Regions from separate parts of the Loktanella sp. F6476L genome, predicted to be linked through region 1. Evidence: riboswitches for the same ligand, from Rfam matches in the RefSeq annotation. Region 1 holds a riboswitch; the other holds the start of a gene.
What was found. A riboswitch is a leader RNA that binds a small molecule or an ion and turns the genes downstream of it on or off. The one in region 1 is predicted to bind thiamine pyrophosphate.

Region 1 (5,607 bases):
GAAGGCGATTTCCGCACAGCCACACCAGCTGACAAATTCCCAGCTGTGACATCAGCAAACGCGCCCGACCTGTCCTTGATGGCAAAAGCGCGCGCTGGTTTCCACGGTCCATATGGCACCGGCCTTGCCCAGTTGTGGTACGGCATGGGTGGCGCTGAATACATCACAGCGCTGCTGTCCGGCTACGAAGAAGAACCAGAATGTGCGGCTGATGCGAACATGGATGGTTACTACAACACGGCGTTCGCGTCTGGTGGTTTCCCTGCAAGCTGCATCGATGAAAAAGGCAAGCACATGGTGCCTGGATCATGGATCGGCATGGCACAGCCAATCTACGGCGGCGACATCGACTTTGCTGACGGCCATTCCAACGACATCCACCACATGTCCGAAGACGTCGCAGCGTTTCTGATGTGGACAGCTGAACCAAAGATGATGGCGCGTAAGCAGGCTGGTCTGACCGGTGTGATCTTCCTCGCGATCCTGTCTGTACTGCTTTACCTCACAAACAAGCGTTTGTGGGCGCCGCACAAGCACAAAGACTGATATCGTCTTGAACCAATTTGAAAGGCCCGCCAGTTTGGCGGGCCCTTTGCGTTTCGGGTGCTAGCCCAGATAGGCTTTTAATGCCGCTGGTGGATCGTCGAAAATCTGTTGCCCGTCGACGGGTGGGTGCGCGGTGCCCTCAGCGACCAGCAGCACACGATCAGCGATACGTCGCGCATCGTCTGGATCATGCGTCACCATTACAATGGATTTGCCTGCCGCTGCCAAGGTCGATGTGACCAATTCCAGCATTTCGTCTTTGAGTGCAGGGCCCAAGGCCGCGAACGGTTCGTCCAGCAAAACCAAAGGTCGATCCGAAACGAGCACACGGGCCAATGCCGCGCGGCTTTGCTGGCCGCCGGACAGCGCGTTCGGTTTGCGCGATCCTAAATCGGTCAAGCCAACTTGCGTCAGAGTCTTCGCGACCGTCTCTTTTTGGGCGGTTGAAAGCTTTAGGTCGGGCCTAATCCCCAGACTGACGTTCTGTTCAATCGTTAGATGCGGAAATAGATTGTTGTCCTGAAACAACATGCTGGCGGGGCGTTCACCGGGCGGTTGCTTAGACAATGATTTATCGTTCCACAGGATGTCGCCTGCGGTCGGTGCGATGAATCCGGCAATCGCTGCCAAAAGCGTAGATTTGCCGCCACCGGACGGACCAATGATCGCGGTAATCCCCGTTGGGATCGTAAGGTGCGCAGCCAGATGGAACGTGCCCTGTGTCAGAGTTACTTGATCAAACGTCAGCATCAATGCGTCCTCCACGATCACAAATCCAAAACAGCAACAGGCTGAGCGCAACCAAGAGCAGCCCGGCACCCGCTGCCGCGTCCATCTGATACGCGCCCATCAGCCGGTACATCGCAAGCGGTAAGGTCGCGCCGTTTTCATCCGCGAATAAGGCGATCACTCCCAAATCTCCCATGGACAGCGCTGCCGCGAGGCCAAGCGCAAAGCCCAGTGGCCTGCGTATGCGGGGTAGCATGATCAGGCGCAGCCGTGTCCAGCCAGTGACATTCAGCTGGTCCATCAACCGGCCATAGTCGGCGACAACGCCATCAACGGCAGGCGCAATGGACCGCAGCGCAAATGGTAATGCCAGCGTCGCGTTGACCAATGCTGTGACAGGCAAGGCAAGATCGGATGGCCGCCAGAAGGGAAAGACAATTAGGAACAACCCTGTGCCCACGACCAGACCTGATGCGGAAAGAGGCAAAACGCCAATGATCGACACGATGCGCCCGCCTTGCAAGGCAAGCGCCAAGGCCATCGTGATGCAAAAAATTGCAGATACGAGGGCGACAAACACCGATCGGGTGGCGGCTTGGATAATGCTGAATGGTAATTCGGACAGGCTCATGATTCCGTTGATCACGACCATCGACAGGGGCACGATCAGAAATGCGGCGGCAAGGCCGATCCAAGCAAAATCGATGGACCGCGACCCATCCCAACGCTGCACCACACGGTCCAGACCCGCGCCGAAACCATCCACGGCCGTGACCTGCCAAGCAACGATGGCGGCGATAGTGCAGATGCCAAACTGGATACAGGCCAGCAAAGCGGCACGCCCAAGGTCGAAATCGAACCGGACAGCTTGATATATGGCGAGTTCCACTGTCGTTGCCTTCGGCCCACCGCCAAGGGTCAACGCGACCGCGAAACTGGTCAGGCAAATCAGGAAAATGACAAGAAACGTTCCGGGCAAAACGCTGCGCAACATCGGCCATTCCAACAGGCGACCGACAGGTGCGTTTAGCGTCGCCGCAAGCCGGAAACGTTCAGACGGGATCGCGAGCCAGCCTTGCAGAATGAACCGCGTCGCGAGTGGCAGGTTAAAGAAAACATGCGCCAGAACCACGCCATGAAAACCGTAGATCGTAAAGGTGGGTAGGCCCAACGCCTCTAACCCTGCATTCAAAATACCGTTGCGTCCGAAAACTGCGAGCAATCCAAGAACGGCCACGATGACGGGAAGAATAAACGGGGCACCAAGCAGGGTGATCAACGCGCCACGCCCGCGAAACGATTGTCGTGCTAAGGCGCGCGCGACGGGGATCGCGATGATAATGCTGACCAATGCAGATACAAATGCCTGCGATACCGTAAATTTGATCGCGGCCCAATCTGCGGCAGAAAGGCCAGTGCCCACTTCGGCCCGCATCGCAACTGCGATCAACGTGCCAAGCGTCAGCACCAGCACCAACATCCCCGCCATGACGGCGGGGATGCGCGTGATTATTGGGACAGCGCTGCGCGCCATTCGGCCAATGCCTCTTCACGGACCGCAAGCGCATCTTCCGGTGTTTTCAGCAAAGATGTGGCTGGCGCGATCAATGTGTCGAAACCGTCTGGCAGACCATCCGCAGGTGTGGCGGCTGGGTACATCCAGTTGGTTGTCGGGATGATTGATTGGAACTCGTCTGACACCATGAATTCCAAGAACTGGTCAGCCAATTCAGGCACATCGGTGCCGGCCACTTTGCCAGCGACTTCGACCTGCATGTAATGGCCGTCACTGAATTCCCATGCGACCTTGCTATCGTCTTCTTCGGCGATCAGGTGGTAGGCCGGTGATGTGGTGTAGGACAACACGGCATCCGCTTCGCCATCAAGGAACAGACCGTAGGCTTCGGACCAACCGGGTGTCACGGTGACAATGTTGTCAGCGATTGCGTCCCAGAATTGTGGGGCTTCGTCGCCATAGACTTCTTTCGCCCACATCAGCAGACCAAGGCCCGGTGTGGATGACCGTGGGTCCTGGATCACGACCTTGATGTCGCTCTCGGCCAATTCGCGCAGTGACGTAGGTGCGTCCGCGTCGGCGTTGCCCACAAACGCGAAATAGCCCCAGTCGAAAGGCATGAATTCCGTGTCGGTCCAGCCCAATGGCAGCGTCAGGTCAGCCGTGATGCCGTGCGGTGCAAAAAGACCTGTTTCACGGGCTGCGGCTGTCAGGTTTGTATCCAGTCCGAGCACGATATCGGCTTCGGTCCGTGGTCCTTCCAGCTGCAAACGTGCCAGCAATGCAGCGCCGTCACCAGCCCCGACAAATTCCAGATCACATGCGCAGATTTCTTCAAACGCCGCTTCCACCGCAGGGCCGGGGCCCCATTCGCTGGTGAAGCTGTCGTAGGTGAGAACAGACAATTTCGGGGTCTCTGCCGTGGCTGCAGTCGCCAAGCAAAGTCCCGCAACAGCTGTCAGATAAGTGGTTTTGAACATCGTATCCTCCAAATGCGACGGGCGGATTGGGGGATAGCGTGCGTGCTAAACCTTCCCTCCGCCGGTCTTAACCGGTTCAGGTTCAACGGGTCAGCTTGCGCAATCTCAGCCGTATTGGCCCCCCGAGGTAGGGCGTTGGTAGGATGCTTTATGGGGAAGGGCAAGGGTAGCGGTTAACGCATCTTAGCGGCTAGCCATCGTTTCTAGCGTTTGTGATCCACGTGATCAGCGTTTCGCGGGCGTCATCGTCCATCTGTATCGCGTTGGGGGGCGGCATGGCGTGTGAAACGCCAGCGTGTAGGTAAATCTGGGTTGCGTGTTTGGCGACGTCTGCTTGCGTTTCAAGGTACACGCCTTTGGGTGCCCAGCGAATGCCATCCCAGAACGGTTCGCGCGCGTGGCACATTGAACAATTGCCAAGCACGGTGTTGTAGGCGTCGTCGAACCCTTCGGCTGACGCATAATGCTGTTCATAGGGCGTCATCGCGCGGGCTTCGGCCTGTTCGATGGTTTCTGTGGACCTGACCGATGACAGCCAAGCGATGATCAGCATCAGCAGCACGGTGACCGCCCACGTCCAGTTTGGACCTGCACCCGTGGCGTGCATCGTGTTGAAGTAGTGCCGGATCGTAACGCCCGTCAGGAAAATCAGGCTGGCGATGATCCATGCGTATTCAGTCCCGAACGCCAGTGGGTAATGATTTGACAGCATCAAGAACACGACCGGCAAAGTTAGGTAGTTGTTATGTGTCGACCGGAGCTTCGCGATCTTTCCGTATTTTGCGTCAGGCGTGCGCCCTGCTTTCAGGTCTGCGACAACGATACGTTGGTTCGGCATGATCTGGAAAAACACGTTTCCGGTCATGATCGACGCGGTGAAAGCGCCAAGATGCAGTAGCGCGGCGCGTCCGGTGAATATCTGGTTATACCCCCACGCCATTACGACGAGGATGATAAACAGCAACACCATCAACGTGGTTGGTTGTTCGCCAAGCTTGGATTTGCACAGGAAATCATAGGCCAACCAACCGATGGTCAGTGATCCGCCAGAAATCAGGATGCCCTGCCACAACGTCAGATCAGCCTTGGTCGGATCGAGCAGGAATAACTCGCCACCGACCCAATAGACGATCATTAAAAGGGCTGCACCGGAGACCCACGTGATGTAGCTTTGCCATTTATGCCAGATCAGGTGTTCGGGCATGTTCGGCGGGGCGACCAGGTATTTCTGAATGTGATAAAAACCGCCGCCGTGCACCTGCCATTCTTCGCCATGCACACCGTCGGGCATGTTCGGTGCTTTCTTTAGTCCAAGATCAAGCGCAATGAAAAAGAACGATGCGCCGATCCACGCCATGGCCGTGATCACGTGCAGCCAGCGGACGGAAAATGCGATCCAGTCCCAAAGAATTGCCATGTCGTACATTAGGGTCTCCGCCGTGCCGTGTATAAAGTGCGGCCACACTAGGCCGCTTGTGATTGTTCTGCTATTGCTTGGAATGGCCAAACAGCATCAAAAAACCCAGAACAATGTCATACCTCGATAATATCCGAACTTTTGTGCGCGTCTACGAACTGGGCAGTATGTCTGCTGCTGGGCGTGATTTGCGGATATCGCCTGCTGTGACATCGGCGCGGATATCGCAACTTGAGGAAAAATTAGGCGTCCGGCTGTTCCAGCGGACCACGCGCAGCCTGACCGCGACCGAACAAGGCCAAGCGTTCTATGGTGGGGCCTGCGAGGTACTAGAGGCCGTCGATGCAGCCGAAGCGAAGGTCGTGAACATCACTGATCAACCGCGCGGATCGCTGTATGTTGCCGTGCCATTGGGCATT
Region 2 (5,607 bases), on a different contig from region 1:
TGCCGACCCGTTGCAAAGGCAGGCCTTCGTGGATTTGAAGATGTAGTTGGGGCTGATAGGAAATCGCCAAGTCCGCACGCCCTGCCGCAACCATTTTGGGCGGGTCCGATGGATCCGCAGGGGCGATCACGTCAACTTCAAGATCAACGTCTGCGAAATAGCCTTTCTCTTGCGCGATGATGACTGGCCCGTGGTCGGGATTAACGAACCAATCGAGCAAAAGTGTCATTTGATCTTGCGCCCAAAGCGGCGCTGCAAACACGGAAAAGGCCGAGGCCAGCAATGCGGTTTTCATGAAAGCGGTTCCTTTGATGCGCGATACAGTTCTGCGAAATGGTGGGTTGGCCCGTGCCCCGATCCAACGGCAAGCTGATCGGCGTGGGCGATTGCGTGGGACACATAAGATTTGGCTGCGGCAACAGCGGCATGAACGTCGCCCGTTTTGGCCAGTTGCGCAGCCAGCGCTGATGACAGGGTGCATCCGGTCCCATGTGTATTGTGGGTAGCGGTGCGCACACCTTCGAACCAAGTGATGTTGTTCGGGGTGACAAGACAATCAGGACTATCGGCATCCGGCAGATGTCCGCCCTTCATCAACACCGCGTCTACTCCGAGCGCACAAAGCTTGCGACCCTGATCCGCCATCTCATCACGTGCATGCGCCACCGGCATGTTCAGCAGTTGGGCTGCTTCCGGCAGGTTTGGGGTTAGAATGGTTGCGATGGGCAGCAGCGCATCGCGTAACACGGCAACCGCATCGGGGTCCAAAAGGGCCGCACCGCCTTTTGCGATCATAACCGGGTCAAGGATGATAGGGACGTCGCGGTCAGTCAGCGCATCAACAACCGCTTGTGCAATATCGGCATCTGCGATCATCCCGACCTTTACGGCATCGACACGGATATCATCAAAAACGGTATTGATCTGGTCGCGCACGAACGCTGGCGGCACCAAATGAACACCGCTAACGCCCTGCGTGTTTTGCGCGGTGAGGGCGGTGATCGCCGCCATCGCAAATGCGCCATTGGCGGATATGGCTTTCAAATCGGCCTGAATGCCCGCGCCACCAGACGGGTCAGACCCCGCAATGCTTAAAACGTTCGGGATCATTGGACGGGCTCCTGAAAGAACAATTGGGCGGCGGCTTTCGGATCAGGTTGCCCGCAAATGGCGGATACGACAGCGAGACCATCCACGCCGGATGCCAATACGTCCGCTTGATGATTGGCTTTCAGCCCTCCGATCGCGACGGTCGGCAGCGACGTCAAAGCGGCCAATTCTGCCAAGCCATCAAAGCCGATCGGTGCCTCGTGATCCTGCTTTGTCGTCGTGCCGAATACCGGCCCGATCCCAAGGTAATCTACGATATCAGGGTCGGCGGCTTGGACAGTAGCAGCTGTTTCGCATGACAATCCCAAGATTTTGTCGGGGCCCAACATCCCGCGTGCGTCTGCCGGAGCCAGATCACTTTGACCGATATGCGCACCGCAAGCGTCGGACGTGATCGCAGCGTCTAGATCATCATTGACGATGACCGGAACACCAGTGCCGACAAGTGCGGCCTTGATTGCGCGGGCCATGTCGACCCGTTCGCGTGTGGTGGCGTCTTTGGCGCGCAGTTGCACCATTGTGACGCCGCCCGCGACCGCCTTTTGGACCGTTTCGATCAGCCCATGACCGCGGCACAGTACCGTATCTGTCACCAGATACAGTCGCAATTGTTGGCGTAGGCTGGTCATGACAGGATCACGTTGGGCAGATCGTCGGGTTGCACGGCGCTTAGCGCATCAAGGAAATGCATCTGAAAACTGCCGGGGCCCTTTGCCTGCTGAGCGGCCATTGTTCCTGCGACCTTGTAATGCGCCAGCGTCGCAAGGGCAGCGTCAAAAGCGGGGCCAGTGGCGGCATAGGCGCCCATCAGCGCTGTTTGCGCGCACCCCAACGCGGTAACTTTTGGCATGATGTCGGACCCGCCTGTGACCTTGGCCGATTGGGTTCCATCTGTCACAAAATCAACGGGACCGGTGACCGCAACCACACTGCCGTGTGCCTTGGCGATTGCGCGTGCAGCATCTTCTGCAGCATCCACGCTGTCGCCGCTATCGGCACCTTTACCAGCGCCCATCGCACCTGCCATCGCCAAAACCTCGGACGCATTGCCGCGTAGGATCGTGGGACGCAACGCCAATAAATCCTGAGCGACGCCCTTGCGATAAGTCGATATGAAATGTGCAACAGGGTCCAACACCCACGGGATGTTTTTGTCATTCGCCGCGTTTGCGGCTGCCAACATGCTCGCGGCCCATGGGGCGGACAACGTGCCGATATTGATCGTCAGCGCGCCACAAATCGGGGTGAATTCTGCAATTTCTTCAGATGCATGGACCATTGCTGGCGAAGCGCCGGCCGCGAGAACGACGTTCGCGGCCACGTTCATCGCGACGTAGTTCGTGATGCATTGCACCAACGGGTTTTGTTCGCGCAGCGCTGCCAAAAGGTGTTGCGGGGCCATGATGTCTCCTTTTTCAGCGGAAAAAAGAGATGACGCTCGCGCAAAGCCTGGAACGTACTACCTCCCTCCGCCAGCATTATCTGGTTCAGGTTCAAAGGGTACGTCTCAGCCTTTCGGCGCCCCTGGTACGGCTTGCGTAAATGCACGGGACAGGCGGGTCAAACGAAAAAATTGCCCCATGGGTTGTCTGATGCCGGGGCGATCAGAATTCTTCTGCCCAATAAGTAGGCGTTTTCTACGAAATACGAAGCGCGCGCGACGCCTGCATGTCGAACTTGACCCGAATGTATGCAGACTGCGTGCAACGGCTTGATCTTAGCGATAACTCTGTTTTTCTGACCCAATGGACACTTCAAAGACAAAGACGCTTCGCACGCAATTATTGCCTCTTATCGCGCAGGTCTATCCGGACATCGATGCGGATATCCTTCTTAGTCAAATCGTAGACGCCTTTTGGCTGGATGGGACCAAACCACGCAAACATGGCCGAACGCCGAGCAATGATCTGTGGACCGAACATGATGCGGTGTTGATTAGCTACGGGAATTCGATACTGGATGGGGCGCACAAGCCGCTGGATTTGCTTCATGATTTCTTGCTGCGCCGTCTGAAAGGTGCGGTGAACGGTGTCCATATTCTGCCGTTCTTTCCTTACACGTCTGATGACGGTTTTGCGGTATCCGACTTTCGGTCCGTTGATACGCAGCTCGGTGATTGGGCCGATATCAACCGGATCGGGGACGACTTTCATCTGATGTCGGATCTGGTCCTTAACCATGTTTCAAGCCAAGGCACGTGGTTCAACAGTTACTTGCAAGGACAAGAACCCTACGATCAGTTCTTTTTTGAAGCCTCGCCAGACGATGATTTGAAGGAAGTCGTGCGTCCGCGTACCACGCCGCTTTTGCAAAAGGTCGAAACCGCGAACGGTCCGCGCCACGTCTGGTGCACGTTCAGCCATGATCAGATCGACCTCGACTTTCGCAATCCAGAGGTGCTTCTGGAATTCCTGCGCATCATTCGCCTGCATGTCGATAACGGGGTGCGCATTGTGCGACTCGATGCGGTTGCCTTTCTTTGGAAGGAAATCGGGACGCCATCCATCCACCTGCCGCAAACCCACGCCATTGTGCAGTTAATGCGGGTGTTGTGCGATTTTGCCGCTGAAACAATCATATTGCTGACGGAAACCAACGTTCCAAAAGCTGAAAACCTAAGCTATTTCGGCAACCGAAACGAAGCCCACGCGATCTACAACTTTCCCCTACCGCCATTGATCCTGCATGCGATGATGTCGGGGTCTGCGCATTACTTGCGTCGCTGGCAAAGCGGGATGCCGCCTGCGCAATTTGGCTGCGCCTATCTCAATTTTACGGCTAGCCATGACGGTATCGGAATGCGCCCCGTCGAGGGTATTTTGCCCGCTGACGAGCAGGCCAAAATGATCGACACAATCAAAGACATCGGCGGTCTTGTCTCGATGCGTGCCTTGCCGGACGGGGGGCAGGCACCCTACGAAATCAACACGACGTTCTACGATGCAACGTCGCAAACTTTTACGGGGCAAGACGATCACCACTTTGATCGGTTTGTCTGTTCGCAGACCATCGTCATGTCGCTTGAAGGGATCCCGGCGTTCTACATCCATTCTATGCTCGCGACACCAAACGATCACGCGCAGGTAGAAAGGCGCGGGATGAACCGTGCGATCAACCGCCATCGGTGGGATTATCCGACCTTGAATGACCTGTTAGATGATCCTGAAACACCGCAGGCGCGGGTCTTAGGTGCATTGACCGAACGTCTGCGGATCAGGTCGGCGCAACCCGCATTTCACCCAAATGCGACGCAATTTACGATGCCGCTGGATAACCGCGTGTTCGGCGTATGGCGGCAAAGTTTGGACCGACACCAATCCATTTTTGCACTCCATAACGTCAGCGCTGAAACGGTTCGGGTGGATCACATGTCAATGAACCTGATTGACGATGAACCCTGGATAGATCTGCTAAGCGGCGATCCGGTCGACATGGATGCAGGGGGCCTGACGCTTGCCCCCTATCAATGTCGTTGGATCAGCAACCGCGGGTAAGTCACTGAAACTCTGCAACATCCGCAAGTGCTGCGGCGTTCATATCTGCCAAGAACAACGGATCAGCCGCGTGAACGCGGTTCCATGTCGGGATGAATGGTGTCTCATGCGGGTTTTCCAAGAAGACGTGCCCTGCGCGCATAATGTTTTCTGCAAACAATTCGATTGATCTTTCTTCCGCATGGCGGTCAATCGACAGCCCGTTCATCTTGGCATCGTTGTAATAAGATTCCAGCAAATCAAGCGCACAGCGATAATAGGTCGCTTTCAGCGTCCGGAACACATTCGCGGTAAACACAGTCCCATCAGCGGCAAGTTTGCGAAAAACAGCTTTGCAAATGTCCGTGGACATCCGGTTCAGACCGGCGCTGGCTTCATCAATGCTAAGCTCTTGATGCTTATGATCGTAAGCATCCGAGATTTCGACCTGACACACCGCTTTTGGCGCAAGGTTACGCCATGCCTCTGACAGAACGCCGATCTCAAGTCCCCAGTCAGACGGGATACGCAGGTCAGGCAAAATCGAGGTCCGCATCGCAAATTCGCCGGACAATGGGTAGCGGAAACTACGCAGGTAATCGATGTAATCGCGGTCGCCGATCACTCGCTTCAGCGCGATCAACAGCGGGCTAACCAACAGGCGTGTCACTCGTCCGTTTAGCTGATCGCCACCAATGCGCGGGTAATATCCCTTGGCGACCTGATACGGGAAGTTCGGGTTCACGACCGGGTAAACCAAGCGGGCGAGCATATCTTTTTCGTACGTCAAAATATCGCAATCATGGATCGCCATGACGTCGCTATCGGCACAGCCCAGCAGATACCCCAAACTGGCCCAAACGTTTTTGCCCTTACCTTTCTCAGACGGGGCAAGACCCATCGCCTCTAGTCGCGCACCAAGCGCCAACATCCGTGGGCTGTCGTTCCAAATGACGATGTGATCTTGGTTTAGGCCTTCAAAGAACGACTTGGCGTGCCGAAATTGCGCTTCGTCTGCTGCGTC

Region 2: it holds a riboswitch for thiamine pyrophosphate, as region 1 does, so the genes downstream of both, thiM (hydroxyethylthiazole kinase) here and thiB (thiamine ABC transporter substrate binding subunit) in region 1, are expected to answer to the same signal.

What each region holds. Positions count from the first base shown of each region.
Region 1 is NZ_JALKAR010000003.1:176,378-181,984, reverse strand. It holds gene MWU61_RS08720 (cytochrome c1) at 1-546, shown strand, start outside; gene MWU61_RS08715 (ATP-binding cassette domain-containing protein) at 607-1,296, opposite strand; gene MWU61_RS08710 (thiamine/thiamine pyrophosphate ABC transporter permease ThiP) at 1,283-2,809, opposite strand; gene thiB (thiamine ABC transporter substrate binding subunit) at 2,785-3,771, opposite strand; TPP riboswitch at 3,808-3,906, opposite strand; gene MWU61_RS08700 (urate hydroxylase PuuD) at 3,962-5,197, opposite strand; gene MWU61_RS08695 (LysR family transcriptional regulator) at 5,302-5,607, shown strand, end outside.
Region 2 is NZ_JALKAR010000004.1:280,253-285,859, reverse strand. It holds gene MWU61_RS10940 (ABC transporter substrate-binding protein) at 1-295, opposite strand, end outside; gene thiD (bifunctional hydroxymethylpyrimidine kinase/phosphomethylpyrimidine kinase) at 292-1,110, opposite strand; gene thiE (thiamine phosphate synthase) at 1,107-1,739, opposite strand; gene thiM (hydroxyethylthiazole kinase) at 1,736-2,512, opposite strand; TPP riboswitch at 2,558-2,646, opposite strand; gene MWU61_RS10920 (sugar phosphorylase) at 2,856-4,604, shown strand; gene MWU61_RS10915 (glycosyl transferase) at 4,606-5,607, opposite strand, start outside.